2 regions of the Lelliottia sp. RD5 genome follow, and region 2 is predicted to be linked to the other one. Evidence: predicted binding sites of a transcription regulator. Region 2 holds the regulator's gene; the other holds the start of a gene.

Region 1 (8,155 bases), on a different contig from region 2:
CAAACGCGAGCCTGACAATATCCTGCTGATACGACGAGATTTCCTGTCACCCTTTACGGGCAGGAACATTAAGCAAAATGGTTGCCAGAGTGGATAACCCGTTGCGGGGTTTTGACTTATTTCAGTATAGAGCGCCGTTTTATGCGCTCTGGCGGCATCAACTGAAATTACAGCGGGGATCACATCTCATTAACAATAATGCCCGCCACGTGTGCAACGGTCACGATTCAAGCTATTTTGCACCAGGAAAGCCCATGAGGATGGTGTTGTTATCGGTGTTTGAACACGCTGCGCCGCACGCCTGACGCTGGCGTTGAGAAGTCCCTGGGCATTCTGTGATAAAATCGTTTTCTTTTTTTATCAGGAGTGTCTGCAATGACTGAAGGCCCATTAACTGAAAACGAACTGGAGTGGCTGGAAGAGACGTTGATGTCTTACGGTCATGAGGATGCGTCCGTGATTGACGTTTCCGAGCTTGACGGCATGCTTACCGCGGTTTTATCGGGTCCGGTAGTCGTTGAACCCGATACCTGGCTGGTGGCGGTGTGGGGCGGTCAAAAGTATGTTCCGCGCTGGAAAAACGATCGCGAAATGAACCGATTTATCGATCTCTGCTTTAAGCATTTGAACGATATCGCTGAGCGGCTGAGTGATTATCCCGATCAGTTTGAACCGGTTTTCGGGGTTAACGACGTGGACGGGAAAAGCTACACCGTGGTGGAAGAGTGGTGTTACGGCTATATGCGCGGGATGGCACTGACCGACTGGTCATCGTTGCCGGAAGCGCTGAAAGCCGATTTAGACATCATTACGCTGCACGGAACGGAAGCGAATGCCGAACAGCTGGATGAATTGACCGAAGACGAATATCACGCCAGCATTGAACGAATCAAACCGGCGGCGCTTCGTTTATATAACTACTGGGTGGCGAACCCGCTGGTGACCGTGGCCCAGCAACCGATCATCAATGGTACGAAAGTGGGCCGTAACGATCCTTGTCCGTGCGGCAGCGGTAAGAAATTCAAAAGCTGCTGTTTGCATTAATTGCATTGATAAAAATAGGGCTCATTATGAGCCCCTTTTCTTAACCGATTTCCGGTAACAATCCTGCTGCGATTGAAAACTGTACCAGGATAACCACAATACCGCAGGTGAATACCATTGCCAGAAGCGGTTTGCCCCCCCATACCCGATAGCCTGAGTCAGGATGTTGCTGACGGCTTTTCCATGCCAGAAGGGAAGGAAGCAGCAGCGCAAGCACGGCGAGCGCCACGCCCGCGTACCCCAGCGCCATCACAAATCCGCGTGGATAAAACAGCGCGAAGGCGAGTGGCGGCAAGAAGGTCACAACGCCAGTCTGGATGCGGCCACCGACGGAGCGACGGCGCTGGAACAAGTCCGCCAGATAATCGAACAGACCCAGCGCCACGCCGAGGAAAGAGGTCGCCAGCGCAAGGTCGGCAAACAGATGAACCGCCAGCTCAACATGCGGCGAGGCTACCACTTCACGCAGCGCCTGAAGGAATCCATTCAAACCGGAATGGTCAGCCATTAAGCCGATAAACGTCGAGGAATCGATGCTGCCCAACGTCACCAGTTGCCAGAAGATATAAGCAATTAATGGAATGGCGCTGCCGATGATAAACACCCGACGCAGCTTGCGGATATCACCGTTCATGTAGCTCACAATGCTCGGCACGCTACCGTGAAAGCCAAATGAAGTGAAAATCACCGGGATGGCGGAAAGCGCCAGGCCTTGCTGAAGCGGAAGTGTCAGTAAATTGACTTTGTGCACGTGGGGGGCAAGCAGAACGAGCATCACCACCAGGAAAATAATTTTGGCGCTAAACAGAAAACGGTTAAACAGATCGACAAGAGAGGTCCCGACACATACCACGCCGCCACCGATTACGGTGAAAAAGATAACGCCGGTCGCCGGGGAAATGTCCGTACCAAACCAGTCATTCACACTTGAGGCGATCAACTCACCCGCGCCGCTTATATAAGCCGCGGTCAGCGCGTACATCAGGAACATCATGCTGAAACCGGTGATCCATTGACCGTAGCGGCCCAGATAGCGTGCCGCCAGCGAGCCAAGCCCTGTGTCAGCAGGAACGTGCTGATAGACCTCAAGCAGCAGCAATGCCGTGTAGCACATCAGCGCCCACAGGCAGCCTAAAAGCAGTAACGTGACGCTAAAGCCGACACCGGCAGCGGCCAGCGGCATCGCCAGCATTCCTGCGCCAATCGTCGTGCCTGCGACGATAAAAATACTTCCCAGAGTTCTGTTTCTCACGCTTTCCTCTACCGCAACAACAAATCGCAACCCATTCTGCGGCGCAGAGTAAGTGAAAAGCACCACTTCGTCAAATCACCGTTACAAGTGGTGTAATAAAATATTTACGATTTCGGCTTGGTGCGATATTTAGGGCAACTGGCTGATACTTTTGAGGGTTTTGCCTACTTCATAAGGGCAATACTTTCGCGCGAAAATCAGGCGTACCTTAAACAGTAAATATAAATAATCAACAAAAGTGAGAAGCTGATGGCAGGGGATAATCCCTTTCAGGCCGTATGGAGTCGTTCGGGCAATTTACTGTGTCACGGACACTGGATTATTCACTACAACGGTGAGGCACTTGAATTGCCTGAGCCGCGTCGTGAAAAAGATATGGGGACGTGGGCGATCTACAACATTATGGATCCGGACGATGAGATTTTTGCCCAGGGTTTGAAAGAGGATGAGTGGATAATTGAAAACGTCGAGTGGCTCACCGACCTGTTCTTCGACAACGGTATTCCGCTCGAAAGCGTCAACTATCGCGCCTTTTATCAGGCGATTAATCCTCATGACTGGCGATGCACCAGCTGTGCCGGGTGCATGTAAACCTGTGCCAGCGCAAGGCGTGAGGCCGACTTCGCGTGTAGTCTGTGCCTTTCTTTCTGGAGGGGTTATGACGTCAATTCACGGGCATGAAGTGCTCAATATGATGCTGGAATCTGATGAGCAATATTCAGAAACCAGTCTGATTCAGGTTATCCATACGCGATTCGGTGAAAGTGCGCGTTTCCATACGTGTTCTGCGGAGAATATGACGGCCGCGCAGCTCGTGGAATTCCTGAAGAATAAAGGTAAATTTATTCCCTTATCGGAAGGGTTTTCTACGCACCAAAGTAAAATATGTCAGCATTAAAAAAGGGAGCCAGCAGGCTCCCTTTTAAAATTAATTCTGGGTGTCGAGCGTGGAAAGCTCTTTATCAATAAAGTACAGACCTTCGCCAGATTTACCCACCAGTGACAATTTATCCAGAACAGATTTAAACAATTTCTCTTCTTCGTGTTGTTCTGCCACATACCACTGCAGGAAATTAAAGGTTGGATAATCCTGACCAATCATCGCAGCGTGGGTTAATTCATTAATTTTTTGCGTGATCAGCTGTTCATGTTCGTACGTTGCGCGGAACAATTCATCCAGAGAGGCGTACTCCGCGAAAGGGGATGCAACAGGATTAATGCGCGGCAGACTGCCGGTATCGGCCAGATAATCAAACAGACGCTGCATGTGCGTCATCTCTTCCTGAGCGTGACGACGCAGAAATGCGGCTGCGCCTTCAAAACTGTGGAAGCTACACCAGGCACTCATCTGTTGATAAAGCAGGGATGAAAAAAGCTCAAGGTTCATTTGCTCGTTGAGCTTATCGATCATTTCAGTTTTCAGCATAGTGCAGCTCCATATAATTATTTATGAGTCGGGCAGAGCGCCACTATAATTTGTTATTAAATTATTTGCAAAAGGTAAAATAAAGATATTATTTATTTAAAATACGAATGGGAATAAAACGCATTGGCAATGGTTAATATTTTAATGAGAATTGTTCTGTTTCTTATTTGAATATGCTGCCAGCGCTATTCTGGCAGCACTATTATTAATAGTAGGTATTAATAGTAGGTTTGCTTTGCCGAGGGACTAATCGCGTAACCCTGGCATTTGTACTGGATAGTCACGCTTTCATTCAGGCACAGCGAACCGCTGACAACAGTGCAGGTTTTTATCGGCTGGCCATAGGCTGAAGCGGTCGCATAACCCATTGCCTGGCATTCACGTGTCGCCGTACCGTTAGTCACGTAATCATCATAATGGCTATTTTGCAGTATTGCCTGACCCATATTGAGCCTGACAACGCCGCTGGTGCTGTCCACGCTGTTCACTTCAGCCTGGCGGGTCACATTACAACCCGCGAGCAACATAAGCGCGCCTGCAAGGAATAATCTCTTCATATTTCGCTCTGAGTCATTGAAAACACTCTATCCTACCGTCTGATCCGGCGTGCAATGCCTGGAATAGCCAGCCAATCCGCTCTTTCTCTTCGCGAAGGCGGGGCTTAATCCGCCAGACTGTCAAATATCGTGCGAAACTTGAGATGGTGTTTGCGGAATAACGCAATGAGTTGCGGATCGAAGTGGCGTCCAGCGCCATCAAAGATCACCTCGCACGCCTGTTCGTGAGTAAATGCGGGTTTGTACACGCGTTTTTGCCGTAATGCGTCGTACACATCCGCCAACGCCAGGATGCGTGCTTCTAGCGGAATATTCTCGCCGCGAAGCCCCTCGGGATAGCCGCTGCCGTCCCATTTTTCGTGATGGAAGTGAATAATATTTTCCGCGACCGGACCCAGCGCCAGGCCCTGAATGATCATATAGCCTTTCGTCGTATGCAGTTTCATTTCGCTGAATTCTTGAGGCGTTAGCGGCCCCTGCTTGCGCAAAATGCGGTCGGGGACGGCGATTTTCCCGACATCATGCAGCGAAGCGAAATGCTCAATGTCTGCGATCATTTTGCGGGACAATTTCAGCTCGCGAGCCATCATTACGCAGTATTTCGCGACGCGCTGGATATGGCTTCCGGTCTCGTCATCGTGCGCGCGGTTGACCTTTTCCAGCGCCTGCACAATATTGCGATTGATTAACCGATTCTCTTTTATATGGCGGCGCATCATTATCAGCATAAACAGGCTAAACAGCGCCGTCACAAGCAAAATGACGCTGACTATTTTCAGCGTGTTTTTGGTTAAATCAGGAAAGAAATCAGGTTCTTCCTGGCGCTCCAGTTGCGTACGGAAGCTGGAGAGGCGGTGAATCTGAGTGAGCAGGTGAAAGAGAGGGTGATCGGGCTGAACCCAGGGGCCGACAATAAACTCAGATCGCGTGATGCCAGCCACTTTTAGCACGCCCCGGAACAACTCATTGCCGCGAAGCGTCGACTCCAGCGAACTTAAATCGCCCAGAATATAGTCAATTTTGTTGTTTTCGATGGCATCGATCAGGCCGTTAAGGCTGTGTTGTGTCACGATAACGACGTCATTACCGAATCGTTCCTGTAAATAGCGGGCGGAGAACGATCCCTCCAGCACGCCGACACGCTGGCTGCGAATACTTTCCTCATCCCACAAAAATGGCTGTTTGATTCGATTGTAATAGACGTTGTGCCAGGCAATGTCCGGCCCAATTCGACCTGCTGCATGCTCGGTATTGCTGCTTTCGGCGACATCAACAAGACGAACAGGCCAGCGCTGTTTGTCCAGCGTTTCGGCATAATTATCAATAAAATGAACATCCACTTCCATGCCGAGTAATTCGCGCATGTCATTAATCATATTGATCGCGGTTCCCTGGTAACCACGGTTGTCTTTCCAGATTATCGGCGCAAAGTTTTCATTTTTAGGTAACCAGATTTCCAGATGATTATTGGCAAGCCAGGCTTTTTCATCATTTGAAATAACAATACGACTGAGAAGGTATTGTCGCTTACTCTCCTCCAGCGCCTGGCGTAACGCCCCGCTGCGGTACCACTCACCAATAAAGGTATTTACCTTTTCACGTAAATCGCGCAGCTCCGGGCTGAATGCTAGCACCACGGGGATACGCAGTTCAGGAAAAGGATGGGAGAGCAGGTAGTAGCGCTGGGTGTTTTCCATCTCACTGGCGTCATTGATGTAGAAGTCTGCTTTACGCTCGCTCAGTAAGCGGAAGGCTTCTTCGCTGGTGGCGACTAGGTGAATTGAGCGAAACGTCAGATCCGGATAACGCTTTTGTACGCTCTCAAGCGTCGCATCATTCTGGCGAAACAGAACGCGAGCGTTAGCCAGCTCTTCTGCAGTATTCACCCACATCGATGGGCTGGCAGCTACCACTTCATTGATAAACAACTGTGATGAGAGGATTTTGGTGCGCGCCCTCGACTCCGTTCGCAGAACGCCTGCATACACGCCGTAGCTGTCGGCATTAAAACGCTGTCCGATTTCAGGCCCACCTATCGGCTTGAGTTCCAGATGTGTGTCATATTTAAGGTTAATCGCGCGGATAAGTTCGGGATAGAAACCCTGCATTTCGCCCTGGGGAGTGCGCCAGTATTCAAAACTGTCGGCATCATAAATCCAGATGGGAACAGGGTTTGATTGAGGGGAGGGTTGTGCAAACGTTATTCTTGCCCAGAACAGGCCATAAAGGATAATTATCCCGATTAGCAATGCGATGCGAGGCTTCCGGCGGCGCATATTCACAGGTGTTCCCCAAAGGATTTTATGGTCTTTAAAATGCAGTCTAGCTAACTGACGGATTCGCGAGTACAAATTTCGTCACTTTATGCGCACGCATAAATTTGCACCGTCAAAACAGAAATGTGTGAAGTCACCTTAATTTTTTAAAACATTTTTTCAGTTAATTTGAAAGTATGTTTGCCAGATAGTAGAGTTGAGTGGACGAGCTATCTGTGGCGGGACAACCCGCATCGCATTCAGGAGATGAAGAATGAAAATTGCACTGATGATGGAAAACAGCCAGGCGGGGAAAAACGCCATTATTCTTAATGAATTGAAAGGCGTAGCCGACGAAAAAGGCTTCCCGGTGTTTAACGTGGGGATGAGTGATGAGAACGATCATCACCTGACGTACATCCACCTGGGCATCATGGCCAGCATCCTGATCAATTCTAAGGCTGTTGACTTCGTCGTGACCGGCTGCGGCACCGGCCAGGGCGCGTTGATGTCCCTGAACATCCATCCTGGCGTGAACTGCGGCTACTGTATCGATCCGGCTGATGCCTTCCTGTTTGCCCAGATCAACAACGGTAACGCACTGGCGCTGCCGTTTGCCAAAGGCTTTGGTTGGGGCGCGGAACTGAACGTGCGCTTTATCTTTGAAAAAGCATTCACTGGCCGTAAAGGCGAAGGTTATCCACCGGAGCGTAAAGAGCCACAGGTCCGTAATGCCGGTATCCTGAATCAGGTTAAAGCCGCCGTTGTGAAGGACAACTATCTGGATACACTGCGCGCAATCGACCCGGAACTGGTGAAAACCGCCGTGTCAGGCCAGCGCTTCCAGCAGTGTTTCTTTGAAAACTGCCAGGACAAAGAGATTGAAGCCTTTGTTCGCGGTATCGTCGGTTAATCTTACTATAAGTCGCTAAGACGAAAAGCCAGCATCGCGCTGGCTTTTTTATTATCGTTTTTTCGATACCGCGCTGCCTGCATCTTTGGTCAGGCTTAGCGTATCAAACATTCCGATCAGGCAGATTAAGGCGATAGCGACAAAGGCCAGCCGGAAGCTCAGACCGGGTATCGCAGCCATACCTAACGCATCGCTCATTTTCTCACCAATACGAATCCCAATCGCACCCAACGTAATGCCCAACCCGACGGCGAGCTGTGTGGCCGTCGAAAACAGCGTGTTGGCGTAGCTCATCTGCGCGGAAGGCACATCAGAAAAGGCCAGCGTGCTGACGGCGGTAAACTGAATGGAACGGAAAACCCCGCCTAAATACAAGATTAACAAAATAAGCCAGACAGGCGTTTGTGGCGTGATAAGCGCGCACGCCAACAGCGACAGGACATTTAACGCGCCATTAATCAGTAATAATTTCCGAAAACCCAGACGACGGATGAGCGGCGTTGTCGCAGGTTTGATGGTCAGGTTCCCCACGAAAACGGCCAGCACCAGCAGGCCAGAGTGAAACGCATCCATGCCAAAACCGACCTGAAACATGAGCGGCAGCAGGAAGGGAACTGCGCTAATAGAGGCGCGAAACAGGGAACCGCCGTACATTGTCACGCGAAAGGTGGGGACCTGCATGGCGTCGAGGCGGATCATCGGCCATTT
Region 2 (8,155 bases):
GCATTGATAATTCGCGTCGCGAAAAATAGTCTACAGACGGTAGTTAATTCGAGGGTATTTATAACTACCCCTGACCGTTTGGTCTTTTTAGATTTTTCGCCGTTTAAGGCGCTTTAATTCGTCAAAGAGGAACAACTATGCGTACGTTCAGTGGCAAACGTAGTGCGCTGGCGCTGGCTATTGCCGGTGTGACAGCAATGTCTGGCTTTATCGCTTCTCCGCAGGCTCAGGCAGCAGGCTTTATCGATGATTCCACGCTCACGGGCGGTATCTATTACTGGCAGCGTGAACGTGACCGTAAAGACGTCACCGAAGACAAATACAAAACCAACCTGTCCCATTCCACCTGGAACGCCAATCTTGATTTCCAGTCTGGTTACGCTGCGGACATGTTCGGGCTGGATATTGCGGCGTTTACTGCCATCGAGATGGCGGAAAATGGCGACAGCGCCCACCCGAACGAAATTGCGTTCTCCTCCAGTAACAAAGCCTACAAAGAAGACTGGTCGGGTGATAAGAGTGGAATCAGCCTCTACAAAGCGGCCGCTAAATTCAAATACGGTCCGGTTTGGGCACGCGGTGGCTATATTCAGCCAACCGGTCAGACGCTGTTAGCCCCACACTGGAGCTTTATGCCAGGGACGTATCAGGGCGCTGAAGCCGGAGCAAACTTTGACTATGGCGATGCGGGCGCGTTGAGTTTCTCCTATATGTGGACCAACGAATATAAAGCGCCATGGCACCTTGAGATGGACAAGTTCTACCAGAATGACAAGAAAACCAAAGTCGAGTATCTCCACTCGTTAGGGGCGAAATATGACTTTAAAAACGATTTAGTGCTGGAAGCGGCGTTTGGTCAGGCAGAAGGATACGTGGATCAGTACTTCGCCAAAGCCAGCTATAAATTCGATATCGTTGGCGGCCCGCTGTCGACCAGTTATCAGTTCTACGGTACGCGTGACAAAGTCAGCGATGGCGGTGTGAACGATCTGTATGACGGCACGGCATGGCTTCAGGCGCTGACCTTTGGCTACAAAATCGGGCAGGTTGATTTACGCCTGGAAGGGACATACGTGAAGGCCGAAGGTCAGCAGGGCTACTTCCTGCAGCGTATGACGCCGACCTACGCATCTTCAAATGGTCGCCTGGATATCTGGTGGGATAACCGTTCGGATTTCAACGCCGATGGCGAGAAAGCCGTATTCTTCGGTGCCATGTATGACCTGAAAAACTGGAATCTGCCGGGCTGGGCAGTTGGCGCATCTTACGCGTATGCATGGGACGCAAAACCTGCGGATATGGCGACGCCGGACGCTTACTACGATCCGAACTATCGCCTGAAAGAATCCTCATACAGCCTCGATGCCATCTACACCCTTCAGGACGGTCGCGCGAAGGGCACGATGTTTAAACTGCACTTCACTCAATACGACAACCATTCCGACATTCCAAGCTACTCGGGCGGTTACGGCAACATCTTCCAGGACGAGCGTGACGTGAAATTCATGGTCATCGCACCCTTCACCATTTTCTGATGAACACGCCGGCGGGATGATTCCCCCATCCCGCCGGAATGGAGACTGATATGTTGAAAAAATGTGTTATCGTCGCGATGCTTGCATCGGGACTGGTCGCCTGCGCACAGCCGCAAGCACCAAAAGAAGACTCACGACTGAAAGAGGCCTACAGCGCCTGTATTAACACCGCCGAAGGATCGCCAGAAAAAATTGAAGCCTGCCAGAGCGTGCTGAATGTGCTGAAAAAAGAGAAAGCGCACGAGCAGTTTGCGACGCAGGAAAATGTGCGGGTGCTGGATTACCAGGCCTGTATTCAGGCGCGTCAAACCGGCAATGATCAGGAAGTGGCAAAGCGTTGTGACAAGATCTGGCAGGAGATTCGCAGCAATAACACTAAGTAATTCTCTTTTGCCACGCCCGGTTGTGCGCCATCCTGATGCGAGTTGGATGGCGCACAACCGGGTTTTTTATTTTTAGCAGGTCTAGCAGGCAAAAAAAAGCCAACCGTCAGGTTGGCTCAGAGTATGCAAGACGATTATTTGGTGTCGTGCGCGTGATCGTTTTCGCGGCAATCGCCTTCAGCACAGTGACCGTAGAGGTACAGGCTGTGGTTGGTCAGACGGATACCATGACGAGTGGCAATCTCACGCTGACGAGATTCGATAGATTCATCGCTAAATTCAATCACCTTGCCGCAATCCAGGCAGATGAGGTGATCGTGGTGATGCTGTTGTGTCAGTTCGAAAACGGATTTACCGCCTTCAAAATTATGACGGGTGACAATCCCGGCGTCATCAAATTGGTTCAGAACGCGATAAACGGTCGCCAGGCCAATCTCTTCGCCCATGTCGATCAGACGTTTATACAAGTCTTCCGCACTGACATGGTGATTGTCCGGCCCTTGCAGTACTTCCAGAATTTTTAAACGAGGAAGCGTAACTTTCAGGCCAGCCTTCTTTAATGCGGTATTGTTGTCAGTCATGCGGAATCTGTCCTGTTGCTAAACGATTCACTTCTAAAGAAGAAGTGACAGAAAATGCACTTGGGATAATGCGTTTCATTATAGAACTGCCATGCCTAAATGAAAACTGCAAGTCTCAAGCAAAGTATGCTTATAAAAACGTGGTATCGCCAACAAAGTTGAGCGAAGGCATCCACTTTAACCTGGGATATTGTACAGGTATGAAAGCAAAAGTTAAAAATTTGTAGCAATTATTTTAATTGGAATTACCTATCAATGCGGCGCAACAGTTTTGCAGCGCCGCACGATCAATCAGGCATTCAGGATATCGTCGAGGTGAAGTTCTTCGCGGATCTGCTTAACCCATTTGTCTACGCGTTCTGCGGTGAGTTCTGGTTGACGGTCTTCGTCAATCGCCAGGCCCACAAAATGATCGTCATCCGCAAGGCCTTTAGACGCTTCAAAGTGATAACCCGCCGTTGGCCAATGACCGACAATCGCCGCGCCGCGCGGTTCGATGATGTCGCGAATGGTGCCCAGCGCATCACAGAAGTACTCTGCGTAATCTTCCTGGTCACCGCAACCGAACAGCGCGACCAGCTTACCGTTAAAGTCGACTTCTTCCAGCGTTGGGAAGAAATCGTCCCAGTCACACTGTGCTTCGCCGTAGTACCAGGTTGGAATGCCCAGCAGCAGAATATCGTAACCTTCGAGATCTTCTTTACTGCTCTTCGCAATGTCATGGACGTCGGCAACGTCTTTACCTAGCTGTTTTTGAATGTTTTTTGCGATGTTTTCGGTATTACCGGTATCGCTGCCGAAGAAAATGCCGATGATTGCCATGAGTAAAATAACCTCTTGAAACTTAATGGTATGGTGGCACAAATTGTCCACGGATAAGGGCAATCATAGCAGAACAGAGAAGTCAGCGGAAACAGCTATCACGCGGGACTGCACTCTGTGCTACATGAAAGTGGGGTAAGGGCGATTTTTCAGACTTTTACTGTGAATGGCGCAATGCCTGCAGTTGCAGCATAAGCATCTCTTCGATCAGCTCGCTGCGGCTGATTTCACGGGCCTCAGCCAGTTCGCTTAGGGCGTCGACTGCGTCCGCATTGAGTTTTAACTCGACGCGTTTAAGCCCACGACTTTTGTCGCGTTTAAGCTGGTTTCGCTTATTGATGCGCAACTGTTCATCGCGCGAAAGCGGATTGGTTTTAGGTCGTCCCGGTCGACGTTCAGTCGCGAACAGATCTAATGTCGTACGGTCCGTTTGTTCTTTGGCCATGATTCAGAGACTTCGGGGAAAACGAGCGGCCCTGCTATTGCCGGGGCGATGAGCGCGACATCATACATTACTGATATCAGCACGCCAACGACTGGAGGCCAACAGGTGTCCAGTCGCTGACATTTTAATCAAATCGCGTTCTCAGAGAGATAACGGCGGATGGCGCGCAGCACCGCGTCCGGTTTTTCGGCGTGAACCCAGTGGCCTGCACCGGCAATCACATGCGCACGCGCCTGCGGGAATTGCGCCAGCAGCGTATCGCGATAGGCTTCTGTGACATACGGTGAATTGCCGCCGCGAATAAAGAGCGTAGGGGCCTGCCAGGCTGGAATTGGCTGCCAGCCAACAATGTTATCGTATTGATCCCACAGAACCGGGACGTTAAACCGCCACGCGCCCTCGACGAACGACTTCAGCAGAAACTGCACCACGCCTTCTTCATCTAAATGCTCGCGCATAATCGCCGCAGCCTGCTGACGGGTTTTCGCATTGGCTTCAGTGACGGCATTGATCGCCGCAAAAATTTCGTCGTGGCGACGCACATCGTAATCCACAGGTGCCACATCAATCACCACCAGCTGGTTAATACGCTCTGGCGCAATCGCCGTCAGGGCCATCACCGCTTTACCGCCCATTGAATGGCCAATCAGCGTCGCTTTTTCGATGTTATTCGCATCGAGCGTATCCAGCAGATCCTGGGCCATCGCCGCATACGTCATCTCTGGATCGCGCGGTGAAACCCCATGGTTGCGCATATCGACCTGCAGAATATTGTGATCGGTAACCAGATCGCGCGCGAGCACGCCCAAATTATCGAGGCTGCCAAAAAGCCCGTGAACCAGTACGATGGGAGAATTATTGTTCGGCGATTGTGCAGATTGCGCTCGGCTATTCAATTTCATGGCAAAGTTCTTTTTTTACGTATGTCAGGTTAGGGTATTATGTTGACCATTCTGCCGCCCGGCTGCAAGGATCCAGTTTATTCTGACTTTTGCCGCCACCCTGGCTTGACCCTATCCGCGGTTGGGATTAGCCCCTATAATCCCAACGACTTGTATTCAGATAAGATATTGCACTGGATTAAGATGAAAACAATCGAAGTTGATGATGAGCTCTATGCGTATATTGCCAGCCACACGCGACATATTGGCGAGAGTGCGTCCGACATTTTACGTCGCATGCTGAAATTTTCTGCCGCTTCACAGCCTGCAACTCCGGTTTCGAAAGAGGTTCGCGCGTCAAACGTCGTGGCGGAAGCTAAAACCGTTGCGCCGGTTAAAGACAAAGTGCGTGCTGTGCGTGAACTGCTGCTCTCCGACGAATATGCAGAGCAAAAGAAAGCGGTTAACCGTTTTCTGCTGGTGCTGACTACACTTTATTCACTGGATAACAAAGCGTTTGCAGAGGCGACCGAGTCGCTTCACGGCCGTACGCGCGTGTACTTCGCGGCGGATGAGCAGACGCTGATTCAAAACGGTAACCAAACCAAACCAAAACAGGTTCCGGGTACCCCTTATTGGGTCATCACCAATACCAACACCGGACGCAAATGCAGCATGGTCGAACACATCATGCAATCAATGCAATTCCCGGCGGAATTGATTGAAAAGGTTTGCGGTACAATTTAACCCTTGCATAAGAAGGACCAGGCAATGGCAAATCACGAACGCGCGGGTCAGCCTGCGCAACAAAGCGATTTGATTAACGTCGCTCAGCTTACCGCTCAGTACTATGTATTGAAGCCGGAAGTGGGCAACGCAGAACACGCAGTGAAGTTTGGTACGTCTGGCCACCGCGGCGGCGCGGCGCGCCACAGCTTTAACGAACCGCATATTCTGGCCATTGCTCAGGCCATCGCTGAAGAACGCGCCAAAAATGGTATTACCGGTCCGTGCTTCGTCGGTAAAGATACTCATGCGCTGTCCGAACCGGCCTTCATCTCCGTACTGGAAGTGCTGGCAGCGAATGGTGTGGATGTCGTTATCCAGGAAGACAACGGCTATACGCCAACGCCTGCGGTCTCGAATGCTATTCTGGTGCACAACAAAAAAGGCGGCGCGCAGGCGGACGGTATCGTTATCACGCCATCGCACAATCCACCGGATGATGGCGGTATCAAATACAACCCACCTAACGGCGGCCCGGCTGATACCAACGTCACCAAAGTGGTGGAAGACCGTGCGAACGCGCTGCTGGCGGATGGTCTGAAAGGTGTTAAACGTATTTCTCTGGATGCCGCGATGGCTTCTGGTCACGTGAAAGAGATCGATCTGGTTCAGCCGTTTATCGAAGGGCTGGCGGATATCGTGGATATCGCAGCGATTCAGAAAGCCGGTTTAAAACTGGGCGTGGATCCGCTTGGTGGCTCCGGTATTGAATACTGGAAACGCATCGCGGAGTTCTACAAGCTGGATCTGACCATTGTGAACGATCAGGTCGATCAGACGTTCCGCTTTATGCATCTGGATAAAGACGGCGCAATCCGTATGGACTGCTCGTCAGAGTGCGCGATGGCCGGCCTGCTGGCGCTGCGCGACAAATTCGATCTGGCGTTTGCCAACGACCCGGATTATGACCGTCACGGTATCGTCACCCCTGCGGGCCTGATGAATCCAAACCACTATCTGGCGGTGGCGATTAACTATCTGTTCCAGCATCGCCCTCAGTGGGGTAAAGAGGTAGCGGTAGGTAAAACGCTGGTGTCATCTGCGATGATTGACCGCGTGGTGAACGATCTGGGCCGACGGCTTGTGGAAGTGCCGGTAGGTTTCAAATGGTTCGTTGACGGTCTGCATGACGGCAGCTTCGGTTTTGGCGGCGAAGAGAGCGCGGGCGCTTCCTTCCTGCGTTTCGACGGCACACCGTGGTCGACCGATAAAGACGGGATCATCATGTGCCTGCTGGCGGCGGAAATCACGGCCGTCACCGGTAAAAATCCGCAGGAACATTACAATGAGCTGGCTGCGCGGTTTGGTGCGCCGAGCTACAACCGTATTCAGGCGAGTGCAACCTCGGCTCAGAAAGCGGCGTTGTCTAAGCTCTCTCCAGAGATGGTGAGCGCGAGCACGCTGGCGGGTGACCCGATCACCGCACGTTTGACGGCGGCGCCAGGTAACGGTGCGTCCATCGGCGGTCTGAAAGTGATGACTGAAAACGGCTGGTTCGCAGCGCGTCCGTCCGGTACGGAAGATGCGTACAAAATCTATTGCGAAAGCTTCCTCGGCGACGAACACCGTCAGCTGATTGAGAAAGAAGCGGTAGAGATTGTCAGCGAAGTGCTGAAAAACGCGTAAATGTGTTTGAGCGGGTGGGGCTGAAGCTCTCACCTCAACCTTCTTCCACGGAAGAGGGGAAAACAACGGCAACCGCAGGGTTGCCGTTTTACGTTTACCTCAGCTGTGCTTATTTTTCAGTTCAAAACGCGGTGACACCAGACCGTACAGCGTCCAGCCCATAAACGTCACCATCGCGCCATACAGCATCGCTTCCTGGCCGGAAGAGTACAGCGCATAGAAGCTGTAAATCGCCCCGACCAGCGCCACAAAATTGGCCACTTTCGCTTTGCCTGGTTCGACATTTGCCATTTTCTGAATGATCACCAGCGCTGCCATCGACAAGATATATGGAATGATATTCGTCACGACGGCCAGATTGACCAACACATTGAATTGAGTGCTCAGGGACGGACTAATAGTCATCAGCGACAAACCGCTCTGGAAAATGACAATCGCCAGCATCCCCTGAATCGGCGCTTCTGACTTGCTCACACGCGAGAAGATTTTTGGGAAATAACCGGAATCCGCAGAAGATTTAAATACCTGCGCAATCGTGAACTGCCAGCCGAGCAGTGAACCGCAGCAGGACATCACCATCAGCCCCATGATCACTTTCCCGACTTCCGGCGTAAACATCTGCGCAAAAGCCAGACCAAACGGCGCGGTAGAGTTTGCCAGATCCATATTCGGCACAATCCCGGCGATCACGTTGGTCGAAACGATGTAAATCACTGCGGCACCCAGCGTGCCGCCCAATACCGCGATCGGCACGTTGCGCTCTGGGTTTTCCACTACTTCGGCGTTGGCACACGCTGACTCCAGCCCAAGAAATGCCCACAGCGTCATCGCAATCGACGACCCAACCGCGGTAAAGAACGGTACGTGATGCGGGTTCCAGGAGTTGGCGTACAGCGTCGGGCTAAACCAGAACCAGCCGATAATGCACAGTCCGACGACCGGGATGATCACTCCCCAGACCGTCACGCTGCTGATTTGCCCGGTAATGCGTGCGCCGCCAAAGTTGGCGATAGTACAAATCCACAGCACGCCAATGGTCGCGAGGCCGATCTGCACCGGGGTGAGCGCTGCGCCAAACAGCTCCGTCCCGTAGCCA

What was found. Region 2 encodes Fur, which represses iron uptake genes when iron is present. Its sites were predicted from a motif close to ATAATAATGAGAACNACTATCAA; they were not measured.
Region 1: ftnA (non-heme ferritin) is a predicted target of Fur. The motif match lies at 3,867-3,889, and genes of this name have one in related genera.

What each region holds. Positions count from the first base shown of each region.
Region 1 is NZ_JBVYHQ010000003.1:623,970-632,124, forward strand. It holds gene AC0LWE_RS14025 (YecA/YgfB family protein) at 376-1,044, shown strand; gene tyrP (tyrosine transporter TyrP) at 1,085-2,296, opposite strand; gene AC0LWE_RS14035 (hypothetical protein) at 2,546-2,887, shown strand; gene AC0LWE_RS14040 (YecH family metal-binding protein) at 2,955-3,194, shown strand; gene ftnA (non-heme ferritin) at 3,225-3,722, opposite strand; gene yecR (YecR family lipoprotein) at 3,941-4,279, opposite strand; gene AC0LWE_RS14055 (HD domain-containing phosphohydrolase) at 4,384-6,387, opposite strand; gene AC0LWE_RS14060 (RpiB/LacA/LacB family sugar-phosphate isomerase) at 6,809-7,447, shown strand; gene AC0LWE_RS14065 (MFS transporter) at 7,499-8,155, opposite strand, start outside.
Region 2 is NZ_JBVYHQ010000001.1:1,468,941-1,477,095, reverse strand. It holds gene chiP (chitoporin ChiP) at 138-1,535, shown strand; gene chiQ (ChiQ/YbfN family lipoprotein) at 1,589-1,918, shown strand; gene fur (ferric iron uptake transcriptional regulator) at 2,053-2,499, opposite strand; gene fldA (flavodoxin FldA) at 2,791-3,321, opposite strand; gene ybfE (LexA regulated protein) at 3,479-3,766, opposite strand; gene ybfF (esterase) at 3,895-4,668, opposite strand; gene seqA (replication initiation negative regulator SeqA) at 4,852-5,394, shown strand; gene pgm (phosphoglucomutase (alpha-D-glucose-1,6-bisphosphate-dependent)) at 5,419-7,059, shown strand; gene potE (putrescine-ornithine antiporter) at 7,159-8,155, opposite strand, start outside.